DNA from 3 places in the Sulfurovum sp. TSL6 genome. Region 2 is predicted to be linked to each of the others. Evidence: riboswitches for the same ligand, from Rfam matches in the RefSeq annotation. Region 2 holds a riboswitch; each other region holds the start of a gene.

Region 1 (11,204 bases), 920 kb from region 2:
ATACCATCTGATGAGGGATTCACAACCTACAAGTTTTTCATCTTTATCAAACTGCGGCTGATAAAATACATCTATTTTATTTTCTTTTAATGCATAATGAAGTTTCTGTTCTATAAGAAGATGTCTTTCAACCCTCTGTGCAAGATCTTTATTAAATACTATAACCCCATCTCGTCCTTGGGCCTTTGCTTCATACATAGCTATATCTACTTCTCTAATAAAATTTGAACTATACATAAATGAAGGGTCAATTTTATGTACTCCAATGCTTGCACTGATATGAAGATGATGACCATCAATAATATAAGGTTTTCGAATGACATTTAGCAATCCCTCTGCAAAACTACATGCAGGATCCCTATTAAATTCGTCTTCATTTAACTCTTTGCTTATCAGGATAAACTCATCACCACCTAAACGTGCCACCATATGTGTATCTTTTACATACCGTTTAAGACGTTCGGAGACGTCTATCAATAACTTATCGCCAATATCGTGTCCCAGCGAGTCATTAATGGTTTTAAAATGATCCAGATCTATCAGGAATATACATGCAGTTTTATGGTTCACTGCCAATCTTTCATTCAAAGACTCCATATACTCCATAAAATACCGTCGGTTATAGAGCCCCGTCAAGATGTCATGTTGGGCTTGGGAATAATTCTTCTGAAGTAATTGATTTGTATTATAGGAGGCATACAATAACACAGACAAAAATATAAGAGAAAAAATGGACAAAACGTATCCATACCATGTATCGATAAGTGCAAAATAGATGGTCAAAGGCAACATCAAAGTAACTAAAATAGGGACAAATAATTTTTTATCAGAAATAAGCAGGGTTGATGCTACAACAGAAGCACCCAACTGTGTAAAAATGGCTATATAATGTAAATGATACTCATCATGTCCGACATACATCACAAATATCAATGACCAGGAAGAAAAAATGACATACATGAACCATGTAAGTTTTCTATACCATTTTCTTAAATGGTCTTCATCCATTTTATGTGTAGCAAATTCTTTATAAAGTCTCCACCCATAATATGAAGTACATAACAATATACCATACCATACTAATGCGGGACCAGCAATATTAAAAATCCAACCAACTATGACATAAACAAGCCCTGGTATAAGGGAAAGCCCAACCATTACAAGAATTTGTTTCTGAAGAAAAGTATAATATTTTTGATGCTTCATACATCTATTATATAATAATTTTGATATTTATTATATAAGTATGACTTTTATCTTAATCCTCAAAAATTATAATATCATATGAACTTTTCGTAACCAATGCTTTGCTTGAATGTACAGAACCATGACGGTTTACTTTACTCAGTTCTTCACGTAATTGGTCTATCTCTTTTTGCATTTCATCTATCTGTTCTTTAAGCTGCAGAACAATATCAACCCCCGCAAGGTTCACACCCATTTGACGTGTTAATCGTAAAATGAGTTTCATACGTTCAATATCACGCTGCGAATAAAGACGCATGCGCCCCTGAGTACGTGAAGGTTCAACCAAACCTTCACGTTCATACTGTCTCAATGTTTGGGGATGTATGTCTAACATGGTAGCTACTACAGAGATTAGGTACACGGGTTCGTCATAACTATGCATATAAAATCCTTTAGAGTTTTGCTTCGATCATCGCTTTTAGTTCATCATCCAATGTCTCTACATCAGGTAAAACCACATTGGCAACAAGATACAAGTCACCTTTTAATGCTGTTTTTCTGTCAGCGACACCTTTACCTTTTAGCCTGAATTTCTGACCATTCTTCGTATTCTTAGGTACTTTGAGTGAAACCTCTTTTTCTGGTGTATCTATGGCGATCTTACCTCCAAAAAGTGCTTCTTTCAAAGGAACATCAAATGTTTTATAGAGGTTATCACCTTTTCTTTCATACTCATCCGAAGCTGCAACTTCTACCTGTATAAGAAGGTCTCCTACATGTCCTTGGTATTGTTTACCTTTACCGCGTACACGCATGGTTTCACCGCTTTTAATGCCTGCCGGGATCTTAATGTCAAAATTCTGACCATTGGCAGAAACATTGTGTTTACCGCCATTGATCGCCACCATAAAAGGTACGGTGATACGTGCTTGCATATCGAGGTCAGGAGCACCAAACCCGCCAAAACCGCCTTGCGCTCCACCAAAACCGCCACCGAAGCCACCACCGCCTCCACCGAACATTTGTCTGAGTATCTCATCGAGGTCAACACCTCCGCCTTGTCTCTGTGCAAAATCATGGAAATTCTGTCCCCCGAACATTTGATCACCAAATTGGTCATATTGCGCTTTCTTCTCTGGATCTGAGAGTACTTCATAGGCTGCATTGATCTCTTTGAACTTCTCTACAGCACTCTCTTCTTTGTTAATATCCGGGTGGTATTTTCTTGCGAGTTTTCTATAAGATTTTTTAATTTCGTCGGCAGAAGCGTTTTCACTGACACCGAGCGTTTCATATAAACTTTTTGACATAGTATTCCTAAAATAATGGTTTTCTTTATTTTAAAAAATTATATCAGAAAAGTTTAGTCAATGTCAATCAAGTTGGATGAAATTATGGTTGATATGGTACTGTTTTATAGCCTTCATGTATCATCTTCATAATGCCACCTTTGAGGTTAGTGACCTTATAGCCTAGCCTGTCTGATAAAAATTCAGAAACAATACCCGTACGACTGCCTACTCTACATATGAGTGCAAAGGGCTCATCTTTCTTAACAACCATATCTAATTGTTTCAAAAAAGTCTCAACATTGAAATTGCCTTTTTCATCAAAAAACATAATGGTATAAGAACCTTTTACGATCCCTGTTTCTCTCCACTCTGCAGGAGTACGAATATCGATGATCTTTATATTTTTTTCAGCAAACTGAGGTGTTGCCCACACTTGCGTTAACTCTGCCATCAATGATGCTGTCATAAGGCATACACCTATAAATAGTTTCTTCATCTCTATTCCTTATAGTAATGATAATATGAGTTAAATCTTTTACATTATAACCAATTACAGTAAAGTAATCGTAGATTTCACACCCTTTAGAGTACAATACATGATGAATTTTATAACGATTAATGACATACACTTACCAGAACTCAACATTTACCATCAGTTCAGAGACAATGCTTTTACCTCTGACAACAGCTTTGTAGCTGACAGCCCCAAAGTAGTAAACTTGCTTCTAGAGACAGATATCCGTGTCAGAAGTATCCTGGCTACACAAGAGTATTATGATACTTACTCACATCTTATCAAAGAGAAAAATATTCCTCAACTTTTTGTCGCAAGCAAAGCCCTGATGCAAGAGATTGTAGGGCACAAGATACACCATAATGTAATGATGCATGGCACACGTCCGGAACCAACACCACTGGATGAACTTGATGACCAAATCATTATGCTAGATGAGATAAGTTCTACACAAAATATAGGCTCCATCGCACGCTCTGCTGCTGCAATAGGCATAAACTCATACCTATTGCCTGCACATGGACCACACCCCTACTCCAGACGGGCACTTAGAGTCTCCATGGGACATATCAGTATGCTCAAAACACATTTATATGATGATATACATGAGACTATCATGACACTCAAAGAAAATGGCTACCGCATCTATGCCGCAGAGGTCACGCATGACTCCACACCTCTTGCCTCTGTCAAAGTCGTAGATAAATGGGTACTGCTTATGGGTCATGAAGGTTCAGGCTTGTCAGATGACATATTGGATCAGTGTGATGAAGTGGTCACCATAGAGATGACAGAAGGTGTGAAGAGCTTTAACGTAGGAGTTGCCGCTTCCATTATGATGTATCAATTTAAACAAAGAGTTAACCATAATTAGTATTAATAGTTATAAATAAGTTTAAAAACCATTGTAAGTTAATTCTATTTTTGATATACTCAAAATATATTAAAAAAAAGGGGTATATCATGAAACGTATATTATTGTATCTAAGTGTGGCTCTTGCATTGGCAGGGTGTACAACTAAAGAGGATTTTGTTTTATTCCACGAAACAAATATAAGTGAACCAAATGCGGAAAAACAGGTAATTGACTTAACCAGTGTTGCCAAATATGAATATAAGATCCAACCACATGATAGGATTTCTATTACAATGTACAATCATCCTGAACTTGGTACAACAAGTGCTGCGAGTCAAAGACAAGATACCACAGGTGTATTAGTTGATGCAAATGGGTATGTGAGACTACCACTTGTTAAAAATGTACATGTTGCCGGACTTTCTCAAAGAGCAGCACAACAAAAGATAGAAAAAGCCTATTCTGCTTTTCTTGAAGATGCAGAACTCTATTTGGAAGTGCTAAACAAAAGAGCCTACATTCTAGGAGAAGTACGTAAACCTGGTGAAGTTATGCTATTTAATGAGAAAACTACACTTTTACAATTGTTAGCTAAAGCAGGTGACTTGACAGATTCTGCTAACAGACATGCGATCGTTATTTTGAAAAATAGATACAATAAAGTCTATACAGAGACTGTTGACCTAACAGGTACAAACTCCATCAAATTAGCCAACCTAATGATCTATCCTAACGACATAGTTTATGTAGCTCCAAATGATATAAAATCTATCAATGTTGGTATCAGTGAAACTAATCCAGGACTACAACTCATAGGAAATATCATACAACCAGCTGTTCAGGTTAAATACTTAAATGATTAATTAGAGAAGATAATAGATGCAGCAGACCGATATAAAGAGAAGTGATCAAATGCATAATGAGAATGAATTTGATTTAAGGGAAATATTTGACACTTTTCTATATTACAAATGGTCGATTTTAATTATTACATTCTTAACAGTGATAATGGCTGCTACTAAACTTTATTTCAAGCCTAATATTTACAGTTCATCAGCTGTCATTGAAGTCAAATCCGTTGCCGGTGGAACACAAGGTGGCAATGTACCTGGTAGCGACTTTTTAGGTCAAGCCTTCACTGCTTTTGGTAGTTCAAATGTAAATAAAGATATAGAGATCTTAAAAACTTTTCATGTCAATAATCCTGTACTCAATAAAGTAAACTTTCATACACGATATTTTGTAGATAAAGGGTTTAAACAAGTTGAAATTTATAGCAATGTTCCGATAAAAGTAAAAAATGTGACTATTTTTAATACAAAAATTCTAGGGCATCAACTTAAAGTCATCCCTGTAAAAGATGGCTATCATCTTCAAGTCGATAATACCTTGAAAAATAAAATGTTACATTTACTATTTGACAAAGAAATTATTGAGTTGGATGATCAACAAATACTTCCTTATGGTGAACCTATCAAAAATGCCTATTTTGAATTAACAGTTGAAAAAAAATATACGATAGACCAACCTATTTATGTTATCCTCAACAGTAATAACAGAGGAATATATGAAAGTATAAAAAATAATCTTATGATTACCCAAATCAATCAAGATGCACCATTAATAAATATTACTTATGCTGATACTATTCGTGTAAGAGCGGATACCTATGTTAATGAGCTTGCTGAAAGTTTCATACTTCAAAGTGTAGCTGAGAAAACCAAAGGCAATGACAGAATCATAGACTTTATTGATGAACAGCTCAAAGAAATAAAAAGGAAACTAGATGATTCTGAAAAAAAATTGGAAAACTACAGAATAGAAAATAAAGCGATTGATCCGAAATTACAGGGTGCAACATATATTGAGGAATTAAGTAAGATTGATATTGAAGTCTCACAAAATGAACTCAAAGAAATGTTAATGAAAAACCTTCTTGCCTTTATAAAAAAAGGTGAAAATCTTGATGCAATGGCTCCACTGTTGATGGAATTGAATGATCCATCTACACTAGCTCTTATTACCAAGCTACAAGAAGCGCAGATTAAAGAAGAAGGATTACGGGCGGAGTATTCTTCTAAACATCCTGGGTTAATTGCCGTGCGAAAACAGATCAAATATATTATAAAAAAACTTATATTAAATGTTCAAAATTTAAAGTCAAGTATGTTACATAGAAATAGAAATCTTGCAAAATTAAAAAGATCTTATGATAAAAACATTGAATCACTTCCAACACAAGAGAGAATTCTCATTAATCTACAGAGAAACTATGAAGTAAATGCAGAAACCTATAAATATCTTCTTAGAAAAAAATCTGAAAATGAAATGCTTAAAGTGGCAATACTCTCAGACTATAGGATTATAGACCGTGCATATAGCAGTTGGAAGCCTATTGCTCCAAAACGAGCTCTTTTTCTAATTGTATTTCTTTTTCTTGGTATAATACTAGGTGTTATTCAAGCCTTTTTACGTAATTTTATGAATAACAAGATCCAAAATAAAAATGATATCGAAAACCTGACTACATTACCAATTTATGGTATTCTTCCTACATTAACACAAAAAGTGATTCAACTTGAAGTCTTCAAAGATACAAGGTCACCTTTTGCAGAGAGTTATCGAAACTTACGTACAAATTTACAATTTGCCCGGAAAGAAAACCAAGCTAATGTTGTTTTAGTAACTTCAACAATTTCTGGAGAAGGGAAAAGTACTACTGTAGCGAATTTAGGTGCAATTTTTCAAATGGCAGATTTAAAAACCATAGTTGTCAATCTAGACTTAAGAAAGCCTACACTTCATCATTATTTTAATGTACGTAATAATACTGGTATGAGTACCTATTTGAGTGGGAAAAGCAGGATTGAAGATATTATTCAGTCAAGTGAATATAAAAATTTAGACATTATTTCCTCCGGTCCTGTTCCGCCTAATCCCTCAGAACTTATTCTTACCGATAAATTAAATGAATTAATGGATACGTTAAAAGAGGAATATGATTATATCTTTATAGACAGTGCTCCACTAGGTCTAGTAACAGACACGATGCATCTCATGCAATATGCCGATCTAAATCTCATTGTTTTTCGTGAGAATTATGCGAAGAAATCATTTGTTACAGACTTAAATAGTCTAGTAGAAAAACATGATCTTAAACATATAGGTTTAGTGATCAATTCCGTAGATGCATCTTCAGGCTCATATGGCTATGGGTATGGATATGGATATGGATATGGTACAAGTGATGAAAGTCAGAAAAAAAATAAAATTATAGAGTTTTTTAGAAAGAATTTTAAATAGATTTCCTAAATCTTAAGTTCTGATTTTGAAATCCCATTACCGTAGCCTTTTTATGAATTAAATAACGTCCTTCATACCTTTTACGGTATAGATGGTAAATGAAAATACTAAAAGAAGCCCGAATAATTATTTAAACAACATTTATCAGTATCACTTATATTCTCAATGACGTCGTTTTAGCCGCTGATCAAATAAATTTAAGTATATAGAAAACAACAATATAAATAGAAGCAAAGAAAGAAAATCACTTGCTTGACTTACCTGATATCCTATAATCGAAAATATCATTTGCATCATAGCCAAGATTATGACTGTATAGCGGATATCTCCTTTAACATTAAACAAAAAATGGTGCATGTGATTTTTATCTGCATGGAATGGTGATCTATGACGTCGCATACGTCGTATCATTACGATAAAAGTATCTAATATAGGTAATGCAACAATAAACAAAATAGATACAGGCGTAATGTACTGCGCCGAGTGTATACCTAAAATCGCTATCACCATTCCTAATGAGAGTGAACCGCTATCACCCATAAATACTTTTGCAGGGTTCCAATTAAACAACAAAAATGCGAGAAGTGTTACGATAAAAAATGACGATAATGAAATGATGAACTCGTCATGATATTCTAAACCTATTGCCAAAAAAGTAACAAGTATCACGATAGAGATAGATGCGGCCAAACCATCTAATCCATCCATTAAATTCAAGGCATTGGTATACCCTGCTATAGCAAAAAAAGTAAAAGGGAAGACCAACCAAACTGGTAAGATCATTTCATAACCAAAATAAGTTCCCAATGAAAATATAGCAACATCATGAAGATATAATATGATTGAAGAAAAAAAGATAAAGATAAATTTTATTATCGGTGAAATATTTTTCAAATCATCCCACACCCCTGCTATAAAGACTACAGCAATAGCTGCATAAATATAATAGTATGTTTTTAAATACTCAAGATCAAATAGAAACAGTGTAATAAATACAGCCAGAATAAAAGAAATACCCGCACCTCTTGGTATAGGTTTTTTGTGTACACTTCTTTCATTTGGAATATCAATCAACCCTACCTTCTTAGCAAAAATCATGAGTATCAACATACCTGCTAAAGAAATTAAAAAAATACTATTTAATAATGAAATCTCCATAAATAAATCCTTTACATTATTCCATCTTCTGCTATAGTTATAATACTATAATTTGTAGATACTACAAAATATAGTATTTTATTGTATACATGAAATTTCATAAATATATCAGAGTAAATCCTAGTGCAACAAGTGCTGAATACTTTTGGTCTCTTTTTCTCTTGAAAGTCGTGAAATTACTAGCAATGGTGGTTTTACATGCAGTCCTGACAGTAAACACTTTGATATAATGTTTTTATTGATGATAGCATTGGGACTTTTCTAGCACTTCTTTAGAAGAAAATTTATCAAATAATCTCTTCTTTTCCTAAAATAAACATCCAATACGGATCAGCTCTATGAGCTGATCCGTATTTTAATTCTTCTAGATATCACTACCTCTCAACTTAAATCTCATCAAAACAAAAAGTTTAATATCGTATTTCATCAAATAAATTGATCATAAATATCAAGATAGATATATTATCATTTTATATTTTTTTCAGTTTAATTATGTATTATTGCACTATGACTATGACTTAAGATATTATTTTATCATAATTTATAGTAATAAAAGTATTGGGCCAAACCTGTTGTGAAGCAGGGACGGAAAGCTTCAGGTCTTTTGAAAAAAAGATAGCTGGGTTGCATTTATTTAGATACATCGTATCTCAAACGATAGTTTTAAATAAATTATAACTTTTATATAAAGTTTATAATCCTAATCTTAATAAAAATTCAGGCATATGGGTAATATTGAGGTAACACTCTTTTAATATAATTCCCATCAAGTTAGTGAGAAAAGCCAAACCTATTGTGAAGTAGGGACGGAAAGCCAAGGGTCTCATAAATAATAATGAGATAGCCTAGTTGCCTTTGTTAAATACAAAGTAATGCTATATATTATAGTGGTCTAAACCGTTCTTCATAGAAACATCCTTTCTATTTCTTCATAACTAATTTTCTTCACAACACCACGTCCATAAAAGAAGGAAATTTTAAACAATGTTTAGACTTAACAATATCAAACAAAACGTACTCATACTCTCATGTGCAACTTTACTTGTAGGTTGTGGCGGTGGAGGAACAAGTACTTCAACGGATTCAACTTCAACAGATATCACTACAACCTCAATAGCAAAAGTAGTGAAGATTGATATCATTGTCACAGCTACAGAAGATTCTGCTACCATCGAGTGGAATCCTTATGGATATACTACAAAATTAGTAGAGTATGGTACAAGTAATAAGTATGGTTCAGTAGTTGCAGTACAAGAAGAAGGCACTGTTACCTTATCAAATTTACAGGCCAATACAGAATATCACTATAGAACAGTCTCCGAAGATGAGAGAGGTAGACTGATTGTAAGTAATGATAACACATTTACAACACTTGCAAGTACACAACCGATCGTAACTGATCCCGTTCCGACAGATCCAATTGTGACAGATCCAGTTGTAACTGACCCTATCGTAACAGATCCTGTTCCAACTGATCCAATCGTAACTGAACCAGTGCCAACTGAACCAATCGTAACTGAACCAGTGCCAACTGAACCAATCGTAACTGAACCAGTGCCAACTGAACCAATCGTAACTGAACCAGTGCCAACTGAACCAATCGCTGAAGAGACTCAAGCTCTCTGTCTAGAAGGTGATGCAAAAATTGAAGGTCATATTACGGATAAAGATACTGGAGTAGGATTAGTAGGTATTCAAGTCAATATAGGTGGCTGCATAACAACAACTGATGCTCAAGGTGATTATATACTAACGAATATAGCTGCAACTGATAAAGCAGTTGTCACGTTTAATGCCGACGGTTACTATAAAAACAGTACGATCATTCAAATAGATGCTGCATCCCCAAATTACACAGTTGTTGAAATGGATAAATATATTAGCCACTGGACGTATGACAGCCAAATTGTAGTTACTGGAGCCCATATCGATATACCTTCCGGTATTTATATCAATCATGATGGAAGTCCATATATTGGACAGGTCACTACTGGATTATCTTATCGTACCAGTACAGAAAAAAGTACCGACATAACATTCCCTGGAGAATATAAAGGGCAAGACAGTTATGGGAGCATCGTTCCTTTCGTCTCTTACGGTTTTATGGTAGTGGATCTGCAAGATGAAGCTGGCAATCCAATAAGTGTATCTGAAGATATGACTTTAATATTTGAAGCTACAGGGGCAACAGAAAACATTATCCCACTTTGGTACTATGATTATGCACAAGGAATGTGGATAGAAGAAGGTTATGCGACTCGTCTGGCAGATGGAACATACGAAGGTACCGTTTCCCACCCAGGGACCTGGAGTCTCAACCAACCTATCGAAGAAGCCTCGGGTATCTATACAGATCGTATCCTCTACCCAGATGGAACACCTGTCAAAAACCTAAGGGTACATGCTGTTGGTGACAACTGGATCAGTACCGATCTTAGTACCGATGAGAACGGTATGTTTGAAATTGAAGTAATACCAGGTCATGCGTTCACATTAGAATCATATCACTACACTGATAAATACAGTGCTGCATACAATGGTTTGATAGCTGCTGTAGCTCCAGGTGAAATAGTTGATAACTCTAGCTTATAATTATAAAACAAGCAAGTAATACTGTAGTAATACTCTTATACTAGAATTTGACCACTGGAAAAAGCCAAACTTGTTGTGAAACAAGGACGGAAAGCTTAGGACCTCAATGAATGAGATGGCCGGGCTGCCTATATGCTCCGTTTTAGAGAAGTACATTCTCAAATGTTTCACAACACACTTTTATCATATTTATAAAGAAAAAGGTAATACAAATGTACTTATACAAAAAAACACTGAGCATCTTTATGGTGATGCTTGTAACTTTATTCACTGGATGTGGAGGAGGAAGTGGAAATTCATC
Region 2 (11,204 bases):
CTCAGCTCATCTGTAGGGGGGCCTTTTTGGTCAAAATCAAGTCTATGGTCACCATAGCAAAAGCGCATGCGTGTGAAGGCACTGACGATGTAACGGTCGATGTCTATAAGACTCGCATCCCTGTTAAAACGGTTACTTCCCTGTTTTAACATTTGCTCCAACCAGGCAGCAGCATGATCACTTTGCAGTTTCTCTTCCACACTTTTTGCATACATCATCGCCATACCCAGATCAAACTCTGGGGAGATACCGGCATGGGCCATACAATACCCCAGTTGATAGTCCACATGTAAGAACTTTTGCCCTCTAAGCCAATCTATGAGCTTTTGGGCTTCAGGCGACTCAAGTATAGGGTCAATGGTCGGATTTGATTTTTTGATCCCATAATACGCCGCTATGAGGCTAATATCATGATTACCCAGAACGATCTCAACATTTTCTTTCATGCTGTAAAGATATTCCAGTGTTTCCAGTGAACCTTCTCCTCTGTTGACCAAATCTCCTGCGATCCAAAGCTTGTCCTGGGTGACATCGAACTCTATCTTTTCCAGTAATGCTCTAAACGAATGATAGCACCCTTGTAGATCACCTATAGCCCAAACTGCCATTAACTGTACCCCAACTGTTTTTTATACTCGTCTACTTTCTTCTCAAAGCTCATTTTTGCGTAGGCTGCAGAGGGTGAAGGAAGGTAGACTGTTTCTATACTGAGGTGTGAAAAATGTGTTTTAAAAAGTGCTTCAGCCTTTTTCCCTGTAAAGGCCAATTTAGTAATATTCGGATGCTCTTCTAAAAATGCAGCCAGGTCATTGACCTCTTCATTTTCCAAAGAACTGTCAAGAGAGTTCTCCCGACTACACCCTTTGATCATATCCCAAAGCCCTAATTTACACTCTTTCAGCAACCAGAGTCTTTGATCGCGTGTGTTCGCAGGATAGGATGTCACACTTTCAAGGATCTTCCAGAATTGATTGCGTGGATGTGCATAGTAAAAATTCTTTTCAAAAGACTGTATACTGGGGAAAGAACCCAGGATCATTGTTTGGGTATCTTTAAATACGATAGGTTGGAAAGGGTGGGATAAAATTTCGCTCATACTCGCTACTTACATGCCTTTCGCATATTCTGTATGATCAGTACAAGCAGAGCCAAAGAAAAGATCTTGAAATTGATCTCACTTCCTTTATGCGTATTGATAAAAGCTACTGATTTAGTTGCCTCCACCCCTTGTTCCTGCATCGCAACAATATCCGGGATATAGTACTGGGAAAAAAGCAGCCCTGTTGCCAATACAAAAAATGTGGCCACTTGTGTCAGAGTGTCTCTCTCAAACTTTTTAAACTTATACCCTTCATACAGTACCACAGACACAAGTAGTACATTGAGCAGATAAGAGAGCCTCAAAAAGTTCTCTGTCATGATCTGGCCCTCTTGAAACTGCGTGAGCACTTCACTGCCTAGCCATTGTTCTGTGTGAAAAGTGACAGGTGCGACTACGATACCGGCAAAGAGCCCTGCTCCAAGCGCTGCACTCAAAAATATAAGGTATGTCATGGTTACCATTCTAAAATATCTGTTCATGCTTACTCACTTTCTTTAAATTTAATCACAAATCCCCGGTCAAACTGTGCCAGATCCATATAAAATTTTATGTATTCTACACCGATTTCATTAACAAACTCTTGTATGGGTCCCTTTTGATCATATCCCATCTCACAAGCAAGGTATTTCACCCCTTTCTCCTTCACATCCAAAATGATCTGTTTAAGCAACTCATCTCCTACTCTTCCGCCAAAAAGTGCTTCTTTGGGTTCATAATCAATGACATTGGATTCAAGTAAAAAATCTTCTGCGATGTAAGGAGGATTGGAAACCACTAATTCCAGATCTTCAGGTACCTCATCTATAAGATGAGACTTGCGAAGTTCTATCTGTTTACCCACACCGAATGTTTCAATGTTTTTCTTTGCTACTTTTAGCGGAGTATCACAAATATCTGTTGCGATAATATGAAGCTGTGGAAATTTACGGGCTAACACAATGGAGATCGCACCCGAGCCTACCCCTATTTCAGCGATACGGGTGATCTTTTCTTTTTCTATGATCTCTGCGACCAGATCTATAAGTATCTCCGTCTCAGGGCGGGGTATCAGTACCCCCTCTTCCACTTCCAGATGAATGTCATAGAAACTGGCTGATCCCACGATATATTCGTAAGGTTCATGGGCAGCCCTTCTTTGAATAAGTTTTTGAAATGTATCCACATCGGGAAAACTGTCTCTCTCATGTATCAGTAAATAGGTACGGTCTTGTCCAAGATGATAGGCCAAGAGTAATTCTGCCTCCAAAGCAGGACGTTCACACGCCTCTTTGAGTGCTTCTCTGGCCCAAATGAGCCCCTCTTTAATCGTCATTTCTGTCCATATGTGCGAAAATACCATCTTTAGGCAATGATGTCTCTTCACCTACGATAGTATTGGATGCATCAAAGCCCAACTCTTTGAGTCTTTCAAGCACTGGCGGATGCGTATAGTAAAAGAAGATCACCAATGGATGTGATTTTGGAAATGCTTTGTTTTCTGTCACAAGTTTCATCAGTGCGGATACCAGATTTTCTTTACCACCCATTTGCGAACCGTATTCATCGGCTGCATACTCGTTATGACGGCTTACATACGACATAAATGGTGTAAAAACAAAACTCACAAGCGGTAACAACAACATCAGCATAGCGATCTGCACTCCTGCTTCAGGAACCACACCCATCTGTGTGAACAGTGCATCCGGTAAATGTCCAAAGAGATAAAATGCGATAAAAAGAAGTACTCCCATTAACCCTATGTTTTTCCAAATATCACCATGTGAGAAATGACCCAATTCATGTCCCAGTACGGCAAGGAGTTCTTTGGTATTGAGTTTTTCTAAAAGTGTATCAAAGAGAACCACACGTTTACTCTTACCCAATCCACCGAAAAATGCATTCAAACGACTGTCACGTTTACTGGCATCCATCACAAAGATACCGTCACTTTTAAGTCCGGCCTGGTTCATCATTGCGGTGATCTTTTCTTTAAGTTCCCCCTCCTCGAGTGGAGAAAACTTGTTAAACAACGCCATAAAGGTGGGAGCCAACAGATTTGCCATCACCGCTACAGTGAACATGGCTGCAAATCCCCAGATCCACCATGCTTCATAGCTCTGTATGATCCAAGATAAAAGCGCAAAGATCGCACCACCCAAAATGAAAAATAACAGGCTCGTTTTTAGCATATCTATCACATACATTTTTGCAGTCATCTTGTTAAATCCGAACTCTTCATCTATCTTAAACTTTTGATAGAGTTCAAAAGGAAGTCCTATCACGTAATTGACGATAATAAAACCAAACAGGAACACAACAGCCTGCATGATGTTTCCTTCTACCTGAACCAGTGATGAAAGCCAGGCAAAACCTGCAAAGACCCACCAGATAAATACCAAATAATCCACAAAAGTAGTCACAAGTGAAAGTTTTCCGTTGGCCACGGCATAGTTTCCTGCTGTCAGGTATTTGTCAGCTGACATCAGTACAGGTGTTTTTCTTTTTTCTTCATTGATATACCCTATCTGCATCATAGAGATATAGAGTTTCATAAAGGTATAAATAGAATAAAAGATGGTAATGGTTTCTAGCATAGATTTCCTTGGTATATAATGGAGAAATATACCAAATCAAGCCTTAAAGACCACTCTATTTGCTATAATTGCACCATTATATTACAAGGAAGCATTTTGGCACTCATCGACCTCTTTGACATCAAAAAACAATATGACATCAAATTACTTCTCAATGGGGTTGATTTTCACCTGAATGAAGGTGAACGTGTCACTATTGTGGGTCAAAACGGCTGCGGGAAATCTACACTGATGAAGATCATCATGGGAGAAGAGGAACCTACAGACGGGAAAAGAGTGGTGAACAGTTCGGTACAGATAGAGATGCTTGCACAACAGCCTCACTTTGATCCGGGTCTTTCAGTCAGAGACGCGATATTCAATGAACTGACTGAACTCAAAGAAGCCAAAGAGGCGTATGATACACTGAGTCTCAAAGTGGCTGAAGAGTTTGAAAATGAAGAGCTGCTCACAAAACTCGAAAAAGTTTCCTCTTTTCTGGACCATCACAATGCCTGGAACCTTGATGACAAGATAGAACGTGTGATGCAGGAGTTTCAGCTTAAAGCCTATGAAGACCGTCCTGTAGTCTCTCTTTCAGGAGGGGAACAACGCCGTGTAGCCCTGGCATCTCTCATACTTAAAAAACCCGATGTGCTGCTTCTTGATGAACCGACCAACCACCTTGATGTCTATATGGTTGAGTTCTTAGAAGAGATGCTTCTTAAAGGAAATTTTACCTTGCTGTTTATCTCACACGACAGACATTTCATCGACACCATTGCCACACGTGTTGTAGAAGTGGATAATCAGGATCTTGTAAGTTATACCGGGGGCTACATGAGCTACCTTGAACAAAAAGAAGCGCGTATGCATGCCCTAAAAAAAGGTCATGAAAACCTTCTGAGACTTCTCAAACAAGAAGAAGCCTGGTTAAGTAAAGGGGTCAAAGCCAGAGAAAAACGTAATCAGGGACGTAAAAAACGCGTCTATGAACTTCGTGATGAAGCCAAGAAAAACCCTACGCTCATTCGGAAGATGATGGTCGAACTTGAACGTGAGAAAAAACACTTTAACCGGGATGAAGGTGTGTCGCGTAAAAAGATGCTTTTTGAACTTGAAAATATCTCTTACTCGGTTCCGGGGAAAAAGCTCATAGAAAACTTTAGTACACGTATCCTTCAAAAAGACAAAATAGCCATTGTAGGTATCAATGGTGCGGGGAAATCTACGCTTTTAAAACTGATGCTTGGACGCATCAAACCCCAAAGCGGACTCATCAAACAGGGAGACTTTTCTATCGGTTATTTTGACCAGCATAGAGAGATGCTTGACAACGAAAAAACACTTATTGAAACTTTTTGTCCTGACGGGGGAGACCACATAGAAGTACAAGGGGTCAATCTTCACGTCTACGGTTACCTGAAATCTTTTCTTTTCCCTAAAGAATTCCTGGCTAAAAAAGTAGGTATGCTTTCAGGCGGAGAGAAGAACCGTGTGGCACTGGCATTACTCTTGGCTAAAAAAGTAGACTGTCTTATCTTGGATGAACCTACCAATGACCTGGACATCCAAACCATTAATATCTTAGAAGAAAAACTCATCAACTTTCCTGGAGCCATACTCTTTGTCTCACATGACCGTTACTTCATAGACAAGATAGCTTCCAAGCTCTTTATCTTTAAAGGCAATGGTGTCGTTGAAGAGTCTTATCAGACCTATACTGAGTACCTGGAGATAGAAAAAGAGATGAAAGCGCTTGATACTCTGGAACAAGAGGTCAAAACATCTGTGAAAAAAGAGACGCCGGTCAGTGACAAAAAACAGACAAAACTGAGTTATAAAGAGCAAAGGGATTATGATACATTACCTGATGAGATCGAAGCCCTGGAACAGCAGATAGATACACTCAATGCATGTTTGCAAGATCCGGAATGCTATCAGGAAAAAGGTCTCACTGCACTGAGTGATGAATTGTCAAAACTTGAAAGCTTGTATGAAGAAAAAAGTGACCGATATCTGGAAGTTTTGGAGATTTTCGAGTCTCTTTAATTCCAGTATACCACCACACTGCGTCTTCCCCAACGCAGCGCTCTTCTTATGTCTATTCCCATATAAATATCTATACGTCTTTTATAGCGTTTATTCATTTTATCCCGTACAGTATAATACCCAGGTAAACCAGAAATACGTACTTTTGTCCCATTTCGCATCCCATACCTACTTAACATATCTCTGGAGACCGCAATGATCTTCATGCCTGGACGCAGACGGTTATTCCATGCTGCCAAGAAAGGTGTACTGTCAGTTTGTCCTTTATGTGACGTATACGCAGTTGCGGTTACACGCAGTTTTTTCTTGGTTTTTATCTGTGCCAGGATATGAGGGAGTGGCAGTTTTATGATTTTACCTATACGTATGAGCGCATAATTTTTAATTCCGTTGAACTCTGCCAATTCTCTAGGATACAGTTTAAACTTTTTGGCAATGGAAATAAGCGAATCTCCCTTCTCGATAATATATTTACCAGAAGAGACTGCATCAATCATCTTTTGTTCAAAAGGGAGCTTTAATTTCTGTCCGATACGTAAAGGAGATTGAAGTGTAATACCATTGATCGTGGCGATCTCTTTTGCTTTTAACCCAAATTTCTTTGCGATCTTAATAAGCGCATCGCCGCTTACAACGCTGTAATCACCGTAAACAATTTGAGGTCTCTCAGGTACTATTGTTTCTAAAAGTTCTCTTTCGATACGCGGGGGAACTTCACAAACCTCTATCTCTTCTATTTTGTCATCAAGTATGACTTGCGTGACAGGTTCTTTTGTTTTTGTAGGCTTTATAGGTGCTTTTTCACTTCCTTTAAAACGTACAGACTCTTGAACTTTTACATGTCGTTCTATCATATCCTCTACGGAAACTACTTTGACAAAACGCTTTTTTTCAGGGATAGGTAACGTTTTTTCTCTGATCAATTTTTGTCTATCCAATTCATGCACAATCTCTTTTGATTTAAGAAATTTTGCCCCGTAAAGATTGCACTCAGTAATACTGCCAGTGACAACCCTGCAATCAACCATTGATCTTGCAGTGGCTGCCTCTAGACATAAAGAAGAAGATAATATTAAATAGACAAAATGTTTTCTGGACATTACGTTATGTTAAACTATAAAAAGTTTAACATCTCTCCTTTAATGGATTCTTTTGGAACAACAACAGAATGAACAATAGGTTTTTCAAATAAACCATGTATCATAGGCGGTACAGTGACCCCTGCATTTTCACTCACCCATTTTAATGCTTCTACATCATCTTTGACTTCATGACCCAATGATTTTGAAACAGACGGACTGAATTTAGTCCATTCCGCAGTCGAATAAACCACGGTTTTGAGATCTTTTTCTCTTAACGTTTTATACGCTCTCATACATGTTGCTGTATGCGGGTCCATAATGTACCCTTTTTTTGCATATTCGCCTACCACAGTTTCACACTCTTCATCATCTGAGAAAGAAGCATCAAAATCTTCACGCAGCAATGCAAGTTCATCTGCAGTCAATTGATACTTACCGTCTTTAGCCAATGCTTCCATAAGCTCTTTGGTACGTTCTGGACCAAATTTATCAAACATGATACGTTCAACATTTGAACTTTTCAAAATATCCATTGCAGGTGATTCTGTCTGTATGAGTGAACGTGTCGTAAGATCATATGCACCATTCGTGATCCAATCTGTCAAAATATTATTGATATTTGATGAGATAAGGATCTTTTCTATAGGAAGTCCTGCCTTCTTTGCATAATAGGCACCTAAAGCATTACCAAAGTTACCACTTGGGACAACCAAATAGATCTTTTCACCCATTTGGATCTTCTCTTTGCGTACCAACTCCAGGTATGAGTGAATATGGTAAATAACTTGAAAGATAATACGTCCAAAGTTTACAGAATTCGCTGCGGAAAGCTTGATATTTCTCTCTTCCAATTCTGCTTTAAAATCTTCAGAGGCAAGCAGATCTTTGAGTGTATTCTGCGTATCGTCAAAGTTACCTTTCACACCGATCACTTTAAGGTTCGAAGCATCTTCAGTGACCATTTGAAGTCTTTGAACATCCGATGTGCCCCCATCAGGATAAAGACAAGCTACTTTAACACCCTCTTGGTTTTTAAATGTTTCTAGTGTAGCAGGACCGGTATCTCCGCTCGTTGCCGCCATAATAAGATAGTTTTCACCTCTTTTTTGTGCCAGTTTACTTAACACGTACCCAAAAGGTTGTAATGCCATATCTTTAAAGGCTCTTGTTGGTCCATGATAGAGTTCAGAGACAAAGCAGTCATCTTCTATTTGAGAAAGTGGTACCGGATTTGAAGGATCATCAAAAGCATCATATCTTTTTAACGCTTCTACCAGTACTTCTGTTTCAATATCTATACCAAACTGTTCTAAAAAATCTAATGCCAATGTTTTATAATGGCTAGAGAGATGTCCCTCTAAAAATTCTTTATCTAAAGTTGGGAGTTCTTTGGGTACATATAACCCACCAAAACTAGCACTTGGGCTGAGTATCGCTTCTGAAAATGGTACAGATGAAGGTTTCTGTCCGTCATTTCCCCGTGTCTCAATGAATTGCATCTATATTATCCTACTGTTTATATTAATAAGAATTATAGCTAAATAAGCTAAGGGTTATAAGAAATTAGGGGGAATATAGGTATGAAGTAAACTCAAGTATCTAGTATCTATTTGTCCTACAATTATAGGAGAAGAATGTTTTTTAGGGAAAAGAATGTCAACTAATAAAATTATAGAGACAAACAAACACTAAAATACTCAGGTAATAGAAGAATGAAACTTTCTAAAAGATAGATGAGTTTATATCTCTATTGGTAGTCTGGCGATCTACGTGAGACCCATAACTTTCCGTACCCACCTCGCGATGAACTTGGCTTTTTCAATACAGTATAACCGTATGAAAGAATTATAGCACACTTACCTAAGAGAAATAACTTAAATTCTAAAAAAATTTTAAAAATTTACAATTTTTTATTGTTTTTCTAGTTTTAACAGATAAAATTTACTTGCTCTACTATAACTGTCACTTCCACCGGCTGCAACTATACTTCCATCATCCATGCGTGCAATTGCATTCATTCTATCTTTATTTCTGTCCCCATAGACATGTGACCAGAGAAGCTTACCCGATTGATCAAGCGCGAGCATATAGGCACTGTGATCGCCCTTTCCTAAAGTACTTGTACCTCCAGCAACCATCACTGATCCGTCACCTGTACCAGTCACTGCATTGCCGTATTCATAATATTTAAATCCATAAATTTTATGCCATACAATATTGCCATCATTGTCTAATCTCATGACTGACATATCCGTTTGTGCACTTTTATAAGAACGTGTTGAACCTGTTGCCACAATACCGCCATCTGCTGTAGCTGTCACACCATTTAAACGGTCTGCCTGTTCTTCTCCATAGGTTTTAGCCCAAATTTTCTTTCCGTTTTGGTCCAGTTTCATCACAAAAAAGTCTGTATTTCCAGAACGTTCAAGCTCACGGTATCCCACAAGCATCATAGCACCGTCAGATGTACGTGTAAGGGCTTGGGCACTGTCTTCTTTTTCGCCACCTATGACATAAGATGTGATCTCTTTTCCATTTTGATCAAGTTTGACGATATAGACATCTTTATATCCATTACCAAAGGAGTTACTGTCACCTACAACCAGGAAACCTTCATCATCTGTTCTTGCTATATCTCCGGCAAATTCATCACGTTTACCGCCAAGACTTTTCTCCCAGACCAGCTTGCCTTCCAAAGATACTTTTGCGACATAAATATCTCTATCATAGTGTTTTGCAAAAGACTTGGAAGTACCAAGTATGATAAGGCTGCCATCTGCTGCACGGATTATGGCTTTACCGACGTCTTTTTTCTTCCCGCCAAGTAATATATGCCATAGTATCTCACCCTTGCCATTCATTCGTACTACACACATATCCGTACCTTGTGCACCAAACGATTTACATGTACCTACCAAGGCATATTCACCATTTTCAAGTGCTACGATACCATTTGCAATATCTCCGTCATCTCCACCATACGTTTTTTCCCATACAGCTTGGTATACTTCTTTCTTAAGTGCTTTTTTCTTCGATGATTCTTTTGCCTGCAGTACAGAGAAACACAATACGATTACAAGAAGAACCGTCAATGATTTTTTGAACATGCGTTCCACTTTAGAGTTCGATACAAGTTCCTACACCCGAACTTGTTAAAATTTCCAGAAGTAATGAATGCTCCACTCGACCATCGATGATATGTGCTTTTTTTACGCCACCACGTAAAGCTTCTATACAGGCATCCACTTTAGGTACCATACCCCCTTGTATCGTTCCGTCTGCTTTAAGGGATTCTGTTTTTTCTATGCTTAGGTTTGTAATCAATTGCATCTCTTTATCTAACACACCAGGAGTGTCTGTCAGAAAAAGTACTTTTCTTGCTTGTAAAGCTACCGCTATTTTACTTGCTGCAAGATCCGCATTGATATTAAATCCAGGATGTCCCATCGTACTGCTTCCAGCGATAGGAGCGATCACAGGTATCGCACCGTCTTCAATGATGTTATTTACAATTTCAGGATTGACATGTTCGATGATACCCGTATAACCGAACTTTTCAAAATCTTTAGGTATACCCTTCAAAAAACCGCCATCTTTTCCAGAGATCCCAATGGATTTGGACCCATGATTATCAAGCAAAGAGACGATCTCTTTGTTGATCTCTCCGCTCAATACCATCTCTACGATACGCATCACCTCTTTTGTCGTGACTCTCTGTCCATCTATAAACTTCGTATCTACCCCTAAATCGGCAAGAAGGTCTGTAATACTTTTACCTCCGCCATGTACGATAATAGGTTTCATCCCTACAAGATGCAACAGTACAATATCCTGTGCAAACTGTTCTTTTAGCGCATCACTCGTTTGTGCAGAACCGCCATACTTAATAACGATTTTTTCATTGGCAAACTTTTTAATAAACGGTAAAGCTTCAAGCAGCGTTTTTACAACATTAATATTATTTTTCATTCTGGATATCCCTTTATATATTCATCTACCTGGGTGAAGATAGTCTCTTTGATCTCTAATTTTAACTTCATTTCAGAGATAGGTAACTTAAAATCCTGCATTTTGACTGCATCTTTTTGCGTCACAAGAAGACTCTGGGCCTCATGCTCAGAGAGGAGCATTTTCAGCTTTTCTTCCTCAAAATAAGCATGATCTTCCAAATAGACTTTATCTACTATTCCCTCAGGCAAATAGGTATTAAGTCTATCCGGATTTGAAATGGCCGTTACCAGTACCATCTTGGGTTTAAGGTTCTCAAACGCTACCTGTCGATGAAATGCCTCTCCTTCTTTTGCCACAATATCTGCATATTTTTTATTGAACCAAAATTCTCTAAATGCACCTGCCGGGAAAGGGAGATAATTTTTGATGTGTTCAGGTTCAAGCACGATTTCAAATTTTTCTATC
Region 3 (11,204 bases), on a different contig from region 2:
CCTTTGGAGAAGATATCAATGTCATCTGTGATATCGGAGGACAGGATATCAAAGTGCTTTTTATGGAAAACGGCATGATGAAGAACTTCCGTCTCTCCAACCAATGCTCTGCAGGTAACGGGACCCTACTTCAAAGTATGGCAAAACAGTTTGGTGTCCCTGTAGAAAACTATGCAGAAACAGCCTTTACAGCCAAGAAAGCGCCACTATTCAACTATGGTTGTGCGGTCTTCCTGGACACAGACAGGGTCAACTTTCAAAAAGAGGGCTACAGTAAAGAAGAACTCTTTGCTGGTATTGCCAAAGTTTTGCCTAAAAATGTCTGGCAGTATGTTGTACAGGCACCTAACCTCGCTGCGTTTGGAGACCATTTTGTACTGCAAGGCGGTACACAATACAATCAAGCAGCGCTCAAAGCCCAAATAGACTATATCAAAGACAAAGTACCGCATGCAAGGGTAGATGTACACCCTCACCCGGGAGAAGCCGGTGCCTATGGTGCAGCTTTAGAGGCTAAAGATCTAGTCGAGCAAAGAGGGTATGCAACCTTTGTCGGCATGGAAGAAGCGTTACAGATGACCTACACTTCCAGAACCGATGAAAGTACGCGTTGTCACTTTTGCAGTATCAACTGTTCTCGTACCTTTATAGACACACAAACACCTTCATCTGACACTGTACGCTACATCGCAGGGTTCTCCTGTGAAGAGGGTACCGTGGAGTCACATGAAGCACTTAAACTACTCAAAGAAAGCAGAAAAGAGTTACAACAAAACACTCCTAACCTTGTCAAAAAAGAGTCGATGTCGCTCTTTGCACCTACCTATGATCTGGAGACAAAACCTACCGCTTCCACACAGATCAAAGAGCAACAGGTCAAAGTAACACTGGGCGGCTGGGGACCTACATTAAGAAAAGAGGTCAGCAGAAATTTTTCAGAGAGCAGCCAAGAGAGTAAAAATTACAGAAAGAATCTGCAGATAGCCATACCCAAAGTACTGAACATTTACTCTCTGGCTCCTTTTTTACGTACCTATCTCGAAGCACTTGACCTTAGCCCTATGCACATACAGTTTTCAGGTTTTTCCAATGAAGACATGTTCTTGGAAGGAGCTAAATACGGTTCTGTAGACTCATGTTACCCGGCCAAAGTAGCCCAGTCTCATGTCTATTCGCTGATGTACTCTAAAAAGTTTTCCAAAAAACACTTTGATCATCTTTGGTTTCCTGCAGTCACCCATCTTCCCGGCTATCTCAAACATACGATGGGTCAAACTTCCTGTCCTATCATCTCTGGTACACCAAAAGTAGTCTACTCTGCATTCACAAAAGAGAAAAATCTCTTTGAAGAAAAAGGTATCGATTACGTAGAAGATGCACTTAATTTTGACAACCCCGACCTGCTGAAAAAACAGCTTTTTCAAACCTGGAAAGACAAACTCTGTATCACAGAGGATGAGAATAACTGGGCGGTTGAGCAGGCATGGAAAGCCTTGGATAAAAATGATGCCCAGATCATGCAGGAGGGACGCAGTATCCTGGATGAGGCGGTAGCCAAGGATGAGATCGTGATCTTGCTGCTGGGACGTCCCTACCATTCAGACCCGGGGCTCAACCATGAAGTCTTGGATGAATTTCAATCCTTAGGGTTTAAAACACTATCCATGCGTGCCATTCCTAAAGATGAAGCGTACCTGATGCAGTATTTTAAAGAAGATGTGGACTTGGGTTATGTTGAATCGCCTTATGACATACGCGATGTATGGGCAGAGAATTTTTCAACCAATTCTGCACAGAAGGTCTGGGCAGCCAAGTTTGCAGCACGTCATCCTAATGTTGCCGTACTTGACCTTTCTAGTTTCAAATGTGGCCATGATGCACCCACCTACGCGATCATTGACAAAATATTAGGTGCAAGCCGTACACCACACTTGACCCTTCATGACATCGATGCCAACAAACCCGGCGGATCGATCAAAATACGTGTGAAAACCTTTGCCTATACAATGGAACAGTATCAAAAAAGACTTTCACATCCACAACAAACAACGTACAATACAAAACAAGAGGAGATGACAGTATGAGTGAAATATGCAGCAGCATGAGACCTCCAGAGAGCAATGGTGATTTAACATTTATCAATGCAACTCAAACACAATGGAGGGATGTACCGCAAGAAACGATCCAGTATGCACCCAAAGATGAAACGATCCTGCTTTCAGGCGGATTAACCATCCTGCAAGACCAACTCATACAGGCTGCCCTGCAGTCACTGGGTGAGAATTATATTTCTATCCCTAACCCCGATTTTGAATCCTTTCAGAAAGGGAAAGCCTATGGAAATAGGGGCCAGTGCAACCCTACCTATTTTACAGTCGGAAACCTCGTCAAATACTTACAAAAACTCCGTGATGAAAAAGGTCTCAGCAGTGAAGAGATCGTACGAAAATATGTCTACATCACTGCGGGCGGTTGCGGGCCTTGTCGGTTTGGTATGTATATCACCGAATATAAAAAAGCCTTAAGGGATGCAGGTTTTGATGGATTGAGAATTACCTCTTTTGACCATGATAAAGGCATCTTCCAAGGAGATGAGATCGATGACGGGATTTTAAACTTTACCCCTACATTTTTCATCACACTGACCAAATCTGTGATTATCGGTGATATTATGAACATCCTTGGCTATAAAATGCGTCCGTATGAAGTAGAAGCAGGAAGTGTTGATGCAGCCATGAAGATCTGTGAAGATCTTGTCTCTGAAGCATTCTTAGAAAAAAAGAGTTTAATCAAAACATTATGGAAATGCCGAAGGGTTTTAGAAGAGGTCAAACTCGACCGTTTACAACCTAAAGCCAAGGTCATGGTCATGGGTGAATTTTGGGCGGCTATGACAGAGGGTGACGGAAACTACAACCTGCATAGATTTTTAGAATCCGAAGGCGCAGAGTGTATACCCCAGCCTATCATCAACCGTTTGCTTTTAAATCTTTGGGAAGCAGAACGTGCTTTACACAAAAAAGAACATTTGCAGGTTCAAGATGCAAAAAAAGTAGACTTCTCTTCTGTGAAAACACGAGTGCTTATCAAGCTGGGCAAGGCAGCGATCAAAACCCATTTCGCCCTGTATGCAAAAGCCATAGGTCTCCATGACTATGAGATACCTGATATGGATAAACTTGCCCGTTTAGGCCAAGAGTACTATACGCTTGACTGTGACGGGGGTGAAGGACATTTGGAAGTAGCACACCTGATCGAAAGTGTTAAAGAGAACATTTCACACCTTGTCATCTCCGTCAAACCTTTTGGATGTATGCCCTCTTCTTCAGTCTCTGATGGGGTACAGTCACTGGTCACAAGCCGTTTTCCTGAAGCCAATTTTCTTGCCATCGAAACATCAGGAGAAGGCGCAGCGAACTTTTATTCACGTGTACAGATGGCTCTGTTCAAAGCAAAACAATCGGCAAAAGAGGAATTTGAAAATTTAACACTGCCAGAAGAGATACCAGAGAAGATACATAACTATCTCTATCAGCCTAAAAGTGAACAGGCAGGTACGGCTTCACAATTGATATCAAGTTTAGAAGTAAGAAGGCTTTAGCCCTCTTCTGTCTTGTGGATAATTTCAGCCAGTCCTTCTTCTTGCTCTTCATCGATATCCAGCTTTTCCACTACCCCTGCTTCAGGATCTGTAAAGACTGACATCTCCAACTCTTTTTCACTCTTAGCCACGACACAGGTCACGACAGCATCCCCTGTGACATTCACAGAAGTGCGTATCATGTCAAGCAGTCTGTCAACCCCCAGGATGAGCCCTATACCTTCTACAGGAAGTCCTACCTGCACAAAGACCATAGAAAGCATGATGAGCCCTACACCTGGTACCCCTGCTGTGCCTATGGAAGCCAGTACAGACATAAGTATCACTGTCAAATAGCCGCTTAATCCCAGTTCAACACCATATACATTGGCTATAAAAACAGTAGCAACCCCCTGCATAATGGCCGTACCGTCCATATTGATAGTGGCACCAAAAGGTACAGTGAACGAAGCCACCGAGTTATCTACACCCATACGCTTAGTCACTGATCTTAGTGTCACCGGTATGGTAGCATTGGAACTTGCTGTAGAAAAGGCGAATACCTGTGCATCCCGTATCTTTTGTAAAAACATTTTAGGACTCAGACCGGAAAAAAGTTTGAGTAGGATCATCAGCGTGCCAAAAAGATGGAGTAACAATGCAGCCACAAGAACCAATACATACCCGGACAGGCTGATAAGAAGATCCAAACCGAGTTCTGAAATCGCTTTGGCAAGCAATGCAAACACAGCGATAGGTGCTACAGACATAATGATATTGACCATATGCATCATCGCTTCATTGAGCACTTCTACACCTTCTGCAATGTTTTGCGCTTTTTTCCCTACCATTAACAATGAGATACCGAACAAAATAGAAAAAAAGATGATCTGCAGCATATTTCCAGAAGCAAAGGCATGGATGACATTGTCAGGGATAATGTTAATGAGTACTTCCGAAAGAGGCGGTGCCTCCTTGGCTGTAAAAGTCGTTGCAGTTGTACCATTTACACCGGAACCAGGAGCCACGATCATCGCGAAACCTATAGCAGTAGCGATAGCGATAGCCGTCGTTAGTATATAAAGTCCAAATGACTTTACCCCTACACTCCCCAGTTTCCGCACATCTCCTATACCCAATACACCTGAGATCAGTGAAAAGAAGACCAAAGGGACCACAAGCATTTTCAGTGCGGTAATGAACATCTTTCCTATGATGTAAAAAACGCCTCCAACCACATACTCCTGTATAAAGCTGCCTTCACTGTTCCAGGCACCCATATTGATCACCAGTCCTACGATGATCCCCAAGAGCATCGCCCATAGTACTTTTTGTGTAAGTGTCATATTACTTCTTCCCTTCTATTGTCTCTATTGTTAAAAGTTAGGTTATCTCATAAGTGTACTTGAATACTACAATCTTCTTTTCAACCCCAGATACATAAGCTGATGGCCTAAATCTAACTGTTCTATTGGTGGTTTGCATTATAACAAAATATAGTTTTTTCTGCCCCTATTGACAAAGTAACCTAAATGTGTTAATATCCACCATCTTTCAGATATGGGGATGACTTGGTTTCGACTGGAGTAGTCGGGGCTATGTGCATGTCGGACTGGGCAATTCCGTTACGCGGCCCACACGCGAATAAACGCAAACAATACAGATTATCGTCCAGCTTACGCAGTAGCGTAAGTCATTAACCCCGCTAACGCGGAGGACTGCTTCGCCGGTGAGTGTCATCTTAACCGGATTTTGAAGTATCACATCTGATGACTATGCTCCCTGGAAGCTATGCCAGGGTGTGAGAATTTTAGCTCGTCTTGTAAAGTTTTGAGTGTAGTACAAAGCAGGATTAAAATTAACAACACTGACTAAGCATGTAGAGTCATGGTTCTATCTATTTTAGGACAGGGGTTCAATTCCCCTCATCTCCACCAAACTCCAATTTAATACAATCTAATAAAATACAAATAACCCCCTTATTTACGAACATTAAATCATATATAGTCTAACTGTGTTAGATTATTATGTATAATTATTGGTACATTAAAAAAAGGAAGAAGAAATGAACAATGAAAACAAAAATGAAGTAACGGTAGTAGATATAAAGATGCCATTCATGTCAATGGTTACGTTTATGGTAAAAGCAGCTCTTGCAGCAATTCCAGCTATTTTCATTTTAATGGTTATTTTTACATTCTTTACGGCATTTTTAGGTAATATTGCTGGTCGTTAATGAGATAATCTTTTAGGCTTACTCAAGTTCCATACCTCCTATGCACCCTAAGGATTTGTTCTTTTAGAACTCCATCGGTAAGACTGATACAAACGCCATTAGTGCCTCCAATAGGAACATCTAACTGTCGCAAAGAAGAAGTATACAATGACAGAACGCATAGATATGAGTGGAAAACTATCTGCAATACAAAATCATCAAACATCAAGAAGTCTCTAAAAGTATGCTATTGAGGGGATTTTTTTGGATTGGTTAATTTAAGTGGTGCGGATGAGAGGACTCGAACCTCCACGCCGTAAAGCACCAGATCCTAAGTCTGGCGTGTATACCAATTTCACCACATCCGCATGTGATTATTACAATAAGAGAGTATTCATTTTAACTTCTCTGTCGAATAATACAAAAGTTTCACTTTTGATCAAATAAGTAAAAGTCAAAAATATCATTATGCTAATATGAAATATTTTACATTGGCCCTAAAGAACTACATTAGTGTTAATAAGACATTTTACATACTCTTAATACTGAACTATTGTAATAGAAGGACACCTTGTTTTTTAAAATTTGTAATTTACACCTATCATTACCACTGGATAGAATTTATAATCTTCTACATCATCAATAATTTTTTGAGTTTCAATTACAAGGTTATTATTAATTTCATCTTCAATAGGAGTTCCAATGATTAATGGATTTAAATCAGCATTTAAATCTACTTTTGGTGAACCTTGATACATAACACCTAGGTCAAAAGAAAATCCCCAACCTTTTTCATTAGAATTGTTTCCCCATCCAATACCAAGATATGGAGCAACATCATCAAATTCAACGTGAGTATTTAATTTACCAACTTCAGAAGCAGTATATTTATCATTACCGATTGTTATTACTTCTGATCCAAAAGGAGTAGCACTACCATCAAATTCATTACCATTATAATAAACACCACCACTTACTCTAAATGTATTTTCAAATGGGAAATAATCTACTAGAAGACCAGCATTTTTAAAATCAATATTTCCATCATAACTAACAGTATCAACATCTAAAGTATGGCTATACTGTAAGCCATTCACATTTACTCTAGCTGAAAAACTATCACTAATAGGAGTTGCTAAATTAATACCTACACCTAATGTTCCTACTGTTATACCAGCATTGTAATTTGATTCACCAACAGAATCTGCAAAAGCTAAACCTCCACCCATTGTTACTAAACATGTAACTAAAGTACCTTTAAAAAAAAATTTCATTATCTGTTCCTTTTGACATAAAAATAAAATAGTTGTGAAAAATGAATTAACTAAATTTTGATAACCTGACAATCTTAACAAGTTAAGATCCATGGCTTTCTATCCCTGCTTCACAACAAAATAAGTTTGAATTAAATAAGATTTATATGGGATAGTAAGTAGTAAAGAGAGAATGATACATAATACACTAGTATTAGTATTTGGCAACCTGGCGATCTTAAGTTAAGACCCATGGCTTTCCGTCCCTGCTTCACAACAAGTTTGGCACAACAAATATATCTATTTAAATACAAGAAATTATAACAGAAAAAGTATATGATTATTTTTAAGAGGGGGTTCAATTTCCCTCATCTCAAACAATTCACCAAATTTAAATCACTTCTTTTCGCAGTTCAGCAGATAACGCAGTCGTCATTTCATAAGAAATAGTCCCAAACTGTTTTGCAGCCGCTTGTGCATCACTCATCACACACACTTCTTCTTTATCTGATTCAAGAGAGATAGAGTCCATAGAAACACGTCCTAGTATAGGTAAGCCCTCACTTGTTATATAAGGTTGAGCACTGTCTCCTCTGGACCATCCGTCACCATAACCCAGATCATAGGTAGATACCGTCATATCATGTGAAGCTATGAAGTCCCCTCCGTACCCTATGCGCTCTCCATCTTTTAATATTTTAGTTGATATCTTTTTAGCATATAGTGACATTACAGGACGTAGTGTTACTTCATCAAAAAGGTGTGGCAGTTCACTATATCCGTACGCACCTATGCCTACACGTACTAGATCTTCATCAAAACTTTTTGTTCTAAGAATAGCTGCTGTGTTATGCGAATGTACTCTTACATGCGTAAACCCAGCTTCTTTTACGCTTTCTTTCACACGCTCAAACTGTTTTTGCTGCCAAAAGAGTTCAGAGCTTAACTCATCTGCACTACGGTAGTGGGTCATCACACCTGTAAGTTCTAACCCTTGTGCTTTAATCAAAGTACAAGCTTCACCCAGCTCATCAAAGGCTATCCCGTTACGGTGCATTCCCGTATCTACTTTGAGTTCTACTTTTGCACCTTTTTGGGCTTCTTTGATATCTTCTAATGTATTGATAGTAAAAGAATAGACCTCATCTTTTATGATACTGTCACCCAATACCAGTATCGTTTCAAATAAAGATCTGATCACTTCTGCTTCTGCCGTTTTTCGTACCACTGCATGTCTGATACCAAACTCTGATGCCAGTCTTCCCATCAGTTCCAGTCCGTGACCATAGGCATTGTCTTTAAGGACAATTGCGATCTTTTCAACTGAGCCAGTTTTTAGTGCAATTTGGTTAAGATTATGATAGAAATTTTGTTTATTTATTTTAATAAATGCCATGACGAGATTATACAATATAGATAATAAATAAGGGATACGATGCAAAAAGATCTAAAAGTGGTGATGCCGGCAGAATGGGAAAAACAGCGTGCCGTACTCTTGTCCTTTCCTCATGAAGAGACAGATTGGCATGATCCCCATAACGCAGCAGACCTGGAAGCGAGTCTCTCACCTTTTATACGTATCGCTCAAGCTATCGCTTATGGAGAAGCCGTTTACATTATCTGTAAAAACAAAGAAAAAATTGCAAAGATGTTCTGTTCTACACGTAACATGACTTTCATAGAGATACCCACGAACGATACATGGATACGTGACTACGGCTACATCAGTATAAAAGAAAATCAGGAAGTGAAACTGCTTGACTTTACCTTTGATGGCTGGGGCGGTAAATTTGAAGCCTCTCTTGACAATGCTGTCAATACTGCTTTACATAAAAAAGGTTATCTTGGCACGACGCCCCTTGAACATATTGATTTTGTTCTTGAGGGAGGCTCGATAGAGAGTGATGGGGAAGGAACCATCCTCACGACTTCAGAATGCCTTTGCAACCCGAACAGAAACGGTGGACTGAGTAAACAAGAGAGCGAAGAGAAACTGCATACCTATCTGGGTGCACAAAGAGTGTTATGGCTGGACCATGGATATCTTGCAGGCGATGATACAGACAGTCATATAGATACTTTGGCCAGGTTTGTCAACACAACGACCATCATGTATGTCAAGTGTGAAGATAAAGAAGATGAACATTACGAAGCACTACAGGAAATGGAAAAACAATTGAAAAGTTTTACCACTTCAGAAGGCCAGCCTTATACGCTCGTTCCACTTCCCATGTGTGAAGCAAAATATAATGATGCACAAGAGAGACTGCCGGCAACCTATGCCAACTTTCTCATTACCAATGATGCATTGATCTACCCTACCTATGAGGATAAAAATGATACAAAAGCAGGAGAGATCTTTAAAGAGGTTTTCCCAGATAAAGAGATCATTCCTGTGAATTGTTCAAAACTGATAGAACAGGGTGGGAGTCTACACTGTTCTACGATGCAGATAGCCTATTAAAAAGGATTTTTATGAAAACAGCACTGATTCAACAAGCCTACCATGGCAGTAAAGATAAAACCCTTCAAGTCACTACAGAGAAGATAAAAGAAGCTGCACAAAACGGTGCAGAACTTGTTGTCTTACAGGAACTGCATCAAACAGAGTACTTCTGTCAAAGTGAAGATACCAAATTTTTTGATTATGCGGCCCACTTTGATTCTGATGTAGTATTTTGGGGTAATATTGCCAAAGAGTACAATGTGGTTCTGGTCACGTCACTTTTTGAAAAACGGACAGCAGGCCTCTACCATAATACCGCCGTCGTCTTTGAAAAAGATGGGTCTGTCGCAGGAAAATACCGGAAGATGCATATCCCTGATGATCCAGGATTTTACGAGAAGTTCTACTTTACGCCAGGTGATCTTGGTTTTGAACCTATACAAACTTCTGTGGGGAAACTAGGTGTACTTGTCTGCTGGGACCAATGGTACCCTGAAGCTGCACGGGCTATGACACTCAAAGGGGCAGACATACTTATCTATCCTACGGCTATAGGCTGGTTTGAAGCAGACAGTGAAGACGAAAAAGCAAGACAACTTGACAGCTGGATCACCATACAGCGTTCTCATGCCATTGCAAACGGATTACCCGTACTAAGCTGTAACCGTGTAGGTTTTGAAGCCGATAGTGCCGGTGTGATGGCTGGTACGCGTTTTTGGGGGAACTCTTTTGTATGTGGCGCACAAGGAGAGATGCTTGTACATGCAGATGATAAGAGCGAAACCATACTTTATGCAGACATTGAACATGAGCGTACCAAAGAAGTACGTGATATCTGGCCGTTTTTACGTGACAGACGTATAGAAGCGTATGAGTGTTTACTGAAAAGATATTGTGACTAACGTATCATTTCCGATACGTATTATAGAGGGTATTGTGAAGATCACTGCTTCTCGAACCACCACATAAAGGCGAACATGAGTCCTGGTGTTTTTGCGATACTTTCATCATAGAGAAGCTTCTTTGCTTCCTCTATGGGCAAATAGACAACCTCTATCTGTTCATGGTCTACACCACCGCCTTCACTCACCTTCATACTCTCATCGAGTTCGGCAAAGTAGAGTGTCTGTTTACTTCCTGCGAAGCCTACTGAGGTATGAAAAGAAGTGATTCTCTCGATGTTTTGGAGTGGGATATCATATCCACACTCTTCTTCTACCTCTTCTTTTGCAATTTCTGCCAGAGAAAGTTCTTTATCCACGATACCCGCACACAGTTCTATTGTCATACCAATATCATTGTTCAAGTAGACCGCAGGACGGAACTGTCTCACCAAAACAAATGATCTTTTTTCTTTATGGTAAAGAAGAATGGCAACACTATCATGTGCTTCAACGATCTCCCATGATTTTTGAATACCTTCTTGTTCGTATGTCGCAAATGCTGTTGATATAAACTTGGCATTGACCAAAGGCTGAAGTTTAAAGTGCTTGATCCGTTTTTCCATCTTCTACTCTCATGCTTGTTTGTTCATATCCATCCCACACAAAAGGGGTACTTTCTTCTTTGAGATATGCCAACATTCTTTCTTTCTTCTCTTTTGCATTCTTGATCACGACTTTTTTGTATTTTGTTGTGGACACATCCTTATATTTGGTAAATTTCTTTAAAACAGTATCTTTGATTGATGCCTTACGTAATACTCGCATT

Evidence for each region. Region 2 has a riboswitch for cyclic di-GMP ahead of thrC (threonine synthase). Riboswitches for the same ligand answer to the same signal wherever they lie in the genome.
Region 1: another riboswitch for cyclic di-GMP. It lies ahead of LDM93_RS04875 (fibronectin type III domain-containing protein); the one in region 2 lies ahead of thrC (threonine synthase).
Region 3: another riboswitch for cyclic di-GMP. It lies ahead of LDM93_RS07440 (hypothetical protein); the one in region 2 lies ahead of thrC (threonine synthase).

The regions. Positions count from the first base shown of each region.
Region 1 is NZ_BPFJ01000001.1:990,919-1,002,122, forward strand. It holds gene LDM93_RS04835 (EAL domain-containing protein) at 1-1,206, opposite strand, end outside; gene LDM93_RS04840 (heat shock protein transcriptional repressor HspR) at 1,259-1,630, opposite strand; gene LDM93_RS04845 (DnaJ C-terminal domain-containing protein) at 1,641-2,498, opposite strand; gene LDM93_RS04850 (rhodanese-like domain-containing protein) at 2,581-2,976, opposite strand; gene LDM93_RS04855 (RNA methyltransferase) at 3,077-3,868, shown strand; gene LDM93_RS04860 (polysaccharide biosynthesis/export family protein) at 3,958-4,713, shown strand; gene LDM93_RS04865 (polysaccharide biosynthesis tyrosine autokinase) at 4,730-7,153, shown strand; gene LDM93_RS04870 (glycosyltransferase family 4 protein) at 7,316-8,311, opposite strand; cyclic di-GMP riboswitch class I at 8,864-8,943, shown strand; cyclic di-GMP riboswitch class I at 9,085-9,168, shown strand; gene LDM93_RS04875 (fibronectin type III domain-containing protein) at 9,296-10,903, shown strand; cyclic di-GMP riboswitch class I at 10,957-11,035, shown strand; gene LDM93_RS04880 (hypothetical protein) at 11,116-11,204, shown strand, end outside.
Region 2 is NZ_BPFJ01000001.1:71,525-82,728, reverse strand. It holds gene LDM93_RS00375 (symmetrical bis(5'-nucleosyl)-tetraphosphatase) at 1-608, opposite strand, end outside; gene LDM93_RS00370 (DNA-deoxyinosine glycosylase) at 608-1,096, opposite strand; gene LDM93_RS00365 (DUF4149 domain-containing protein) at 1,102-1,554, opposite strand; gene prmC (peptide chain release factor N(5)-glutamine methyltransferase) at 1,584-2,414, opposite strand; gene LDM93_RS00355 (M48 family metallopeptidase) at 2,404-3,675, opposite strand; gene abc-f (ribosomal protection-like ABC-F family protein) at 3,772-5,706, shown strand; gene LDM93_RS00345 (LysM peptidoglycan-binding domain-containing protein) at 5,703-6,806, opposite strand; gene thrC (threonine synthase) at 6,821-8,287, opposite strand; cyclic di-GMP riboswitch class I at 8,538-8,612, opposite strand; gene LDM93_RS00335 (hypothetical protein) at 8,699-9,895, opposite strand; gene argB (acetylglutamate kinase) at 9,906-10,757, opposite strand; gene LDM93_RS00325 (tetraacyldisaccharide 4'-kinase) at 10,754-11,204, opposite strand, start outside.
Region 3 is NZ_BPFJ01000002.1:486,560-497,763, forward strand. It holds gene LDM93_RS07410 (BadF/BadG/BcrA/BcrD ATPase family protein) at 1-2,084, shown strand, start outside; gene LDM93_RS07415 (hypothetical protein) at 2,081-3,601, shown strand; gene LDM93_RS07420 (dicarboxylate/amino acid:cation symporter) at 3,598-4,926, opposite strand; RNA gene ssrA (transfer-messenger RNA) at 5,143-5,517, shown strand; gene LDM93_RS07430 (hypothetical protein) at 5,646-5,816, shown strand; tRNA gene LDM93_RS07435 (tRNA-Leu) at 6,079-6,163, opposite strand; gene LDM93_RS07440 (hypothetical protein) at 6,374-7,069, opposite strand; cyclic di-GMP riboswitch class I at 7,126-7,205, opposite strand; cyclic di-GMP riboswitch class I at 7,269-7,345, opposite strand; gene LDM93_RS07445 (alanine racemase) at 7,440-8,444, opposite strand; gene LDM93_RS07450 (agmatine deiminase family protein) at 8,484-9,512, shown strand; gene LDM93_RS07455 (carbon-nitrogen hydrolase) at 9,524-10,396, shown strand; gene LDM93_RS07460 (NUDIX domain-containing protein) at 10,438-11,001, opposite strand; gene LDM93_RS07465 (peptidoglycan DD-metalloendopeptidase family protein) at 10,976-11,204, opposite strand, start outside.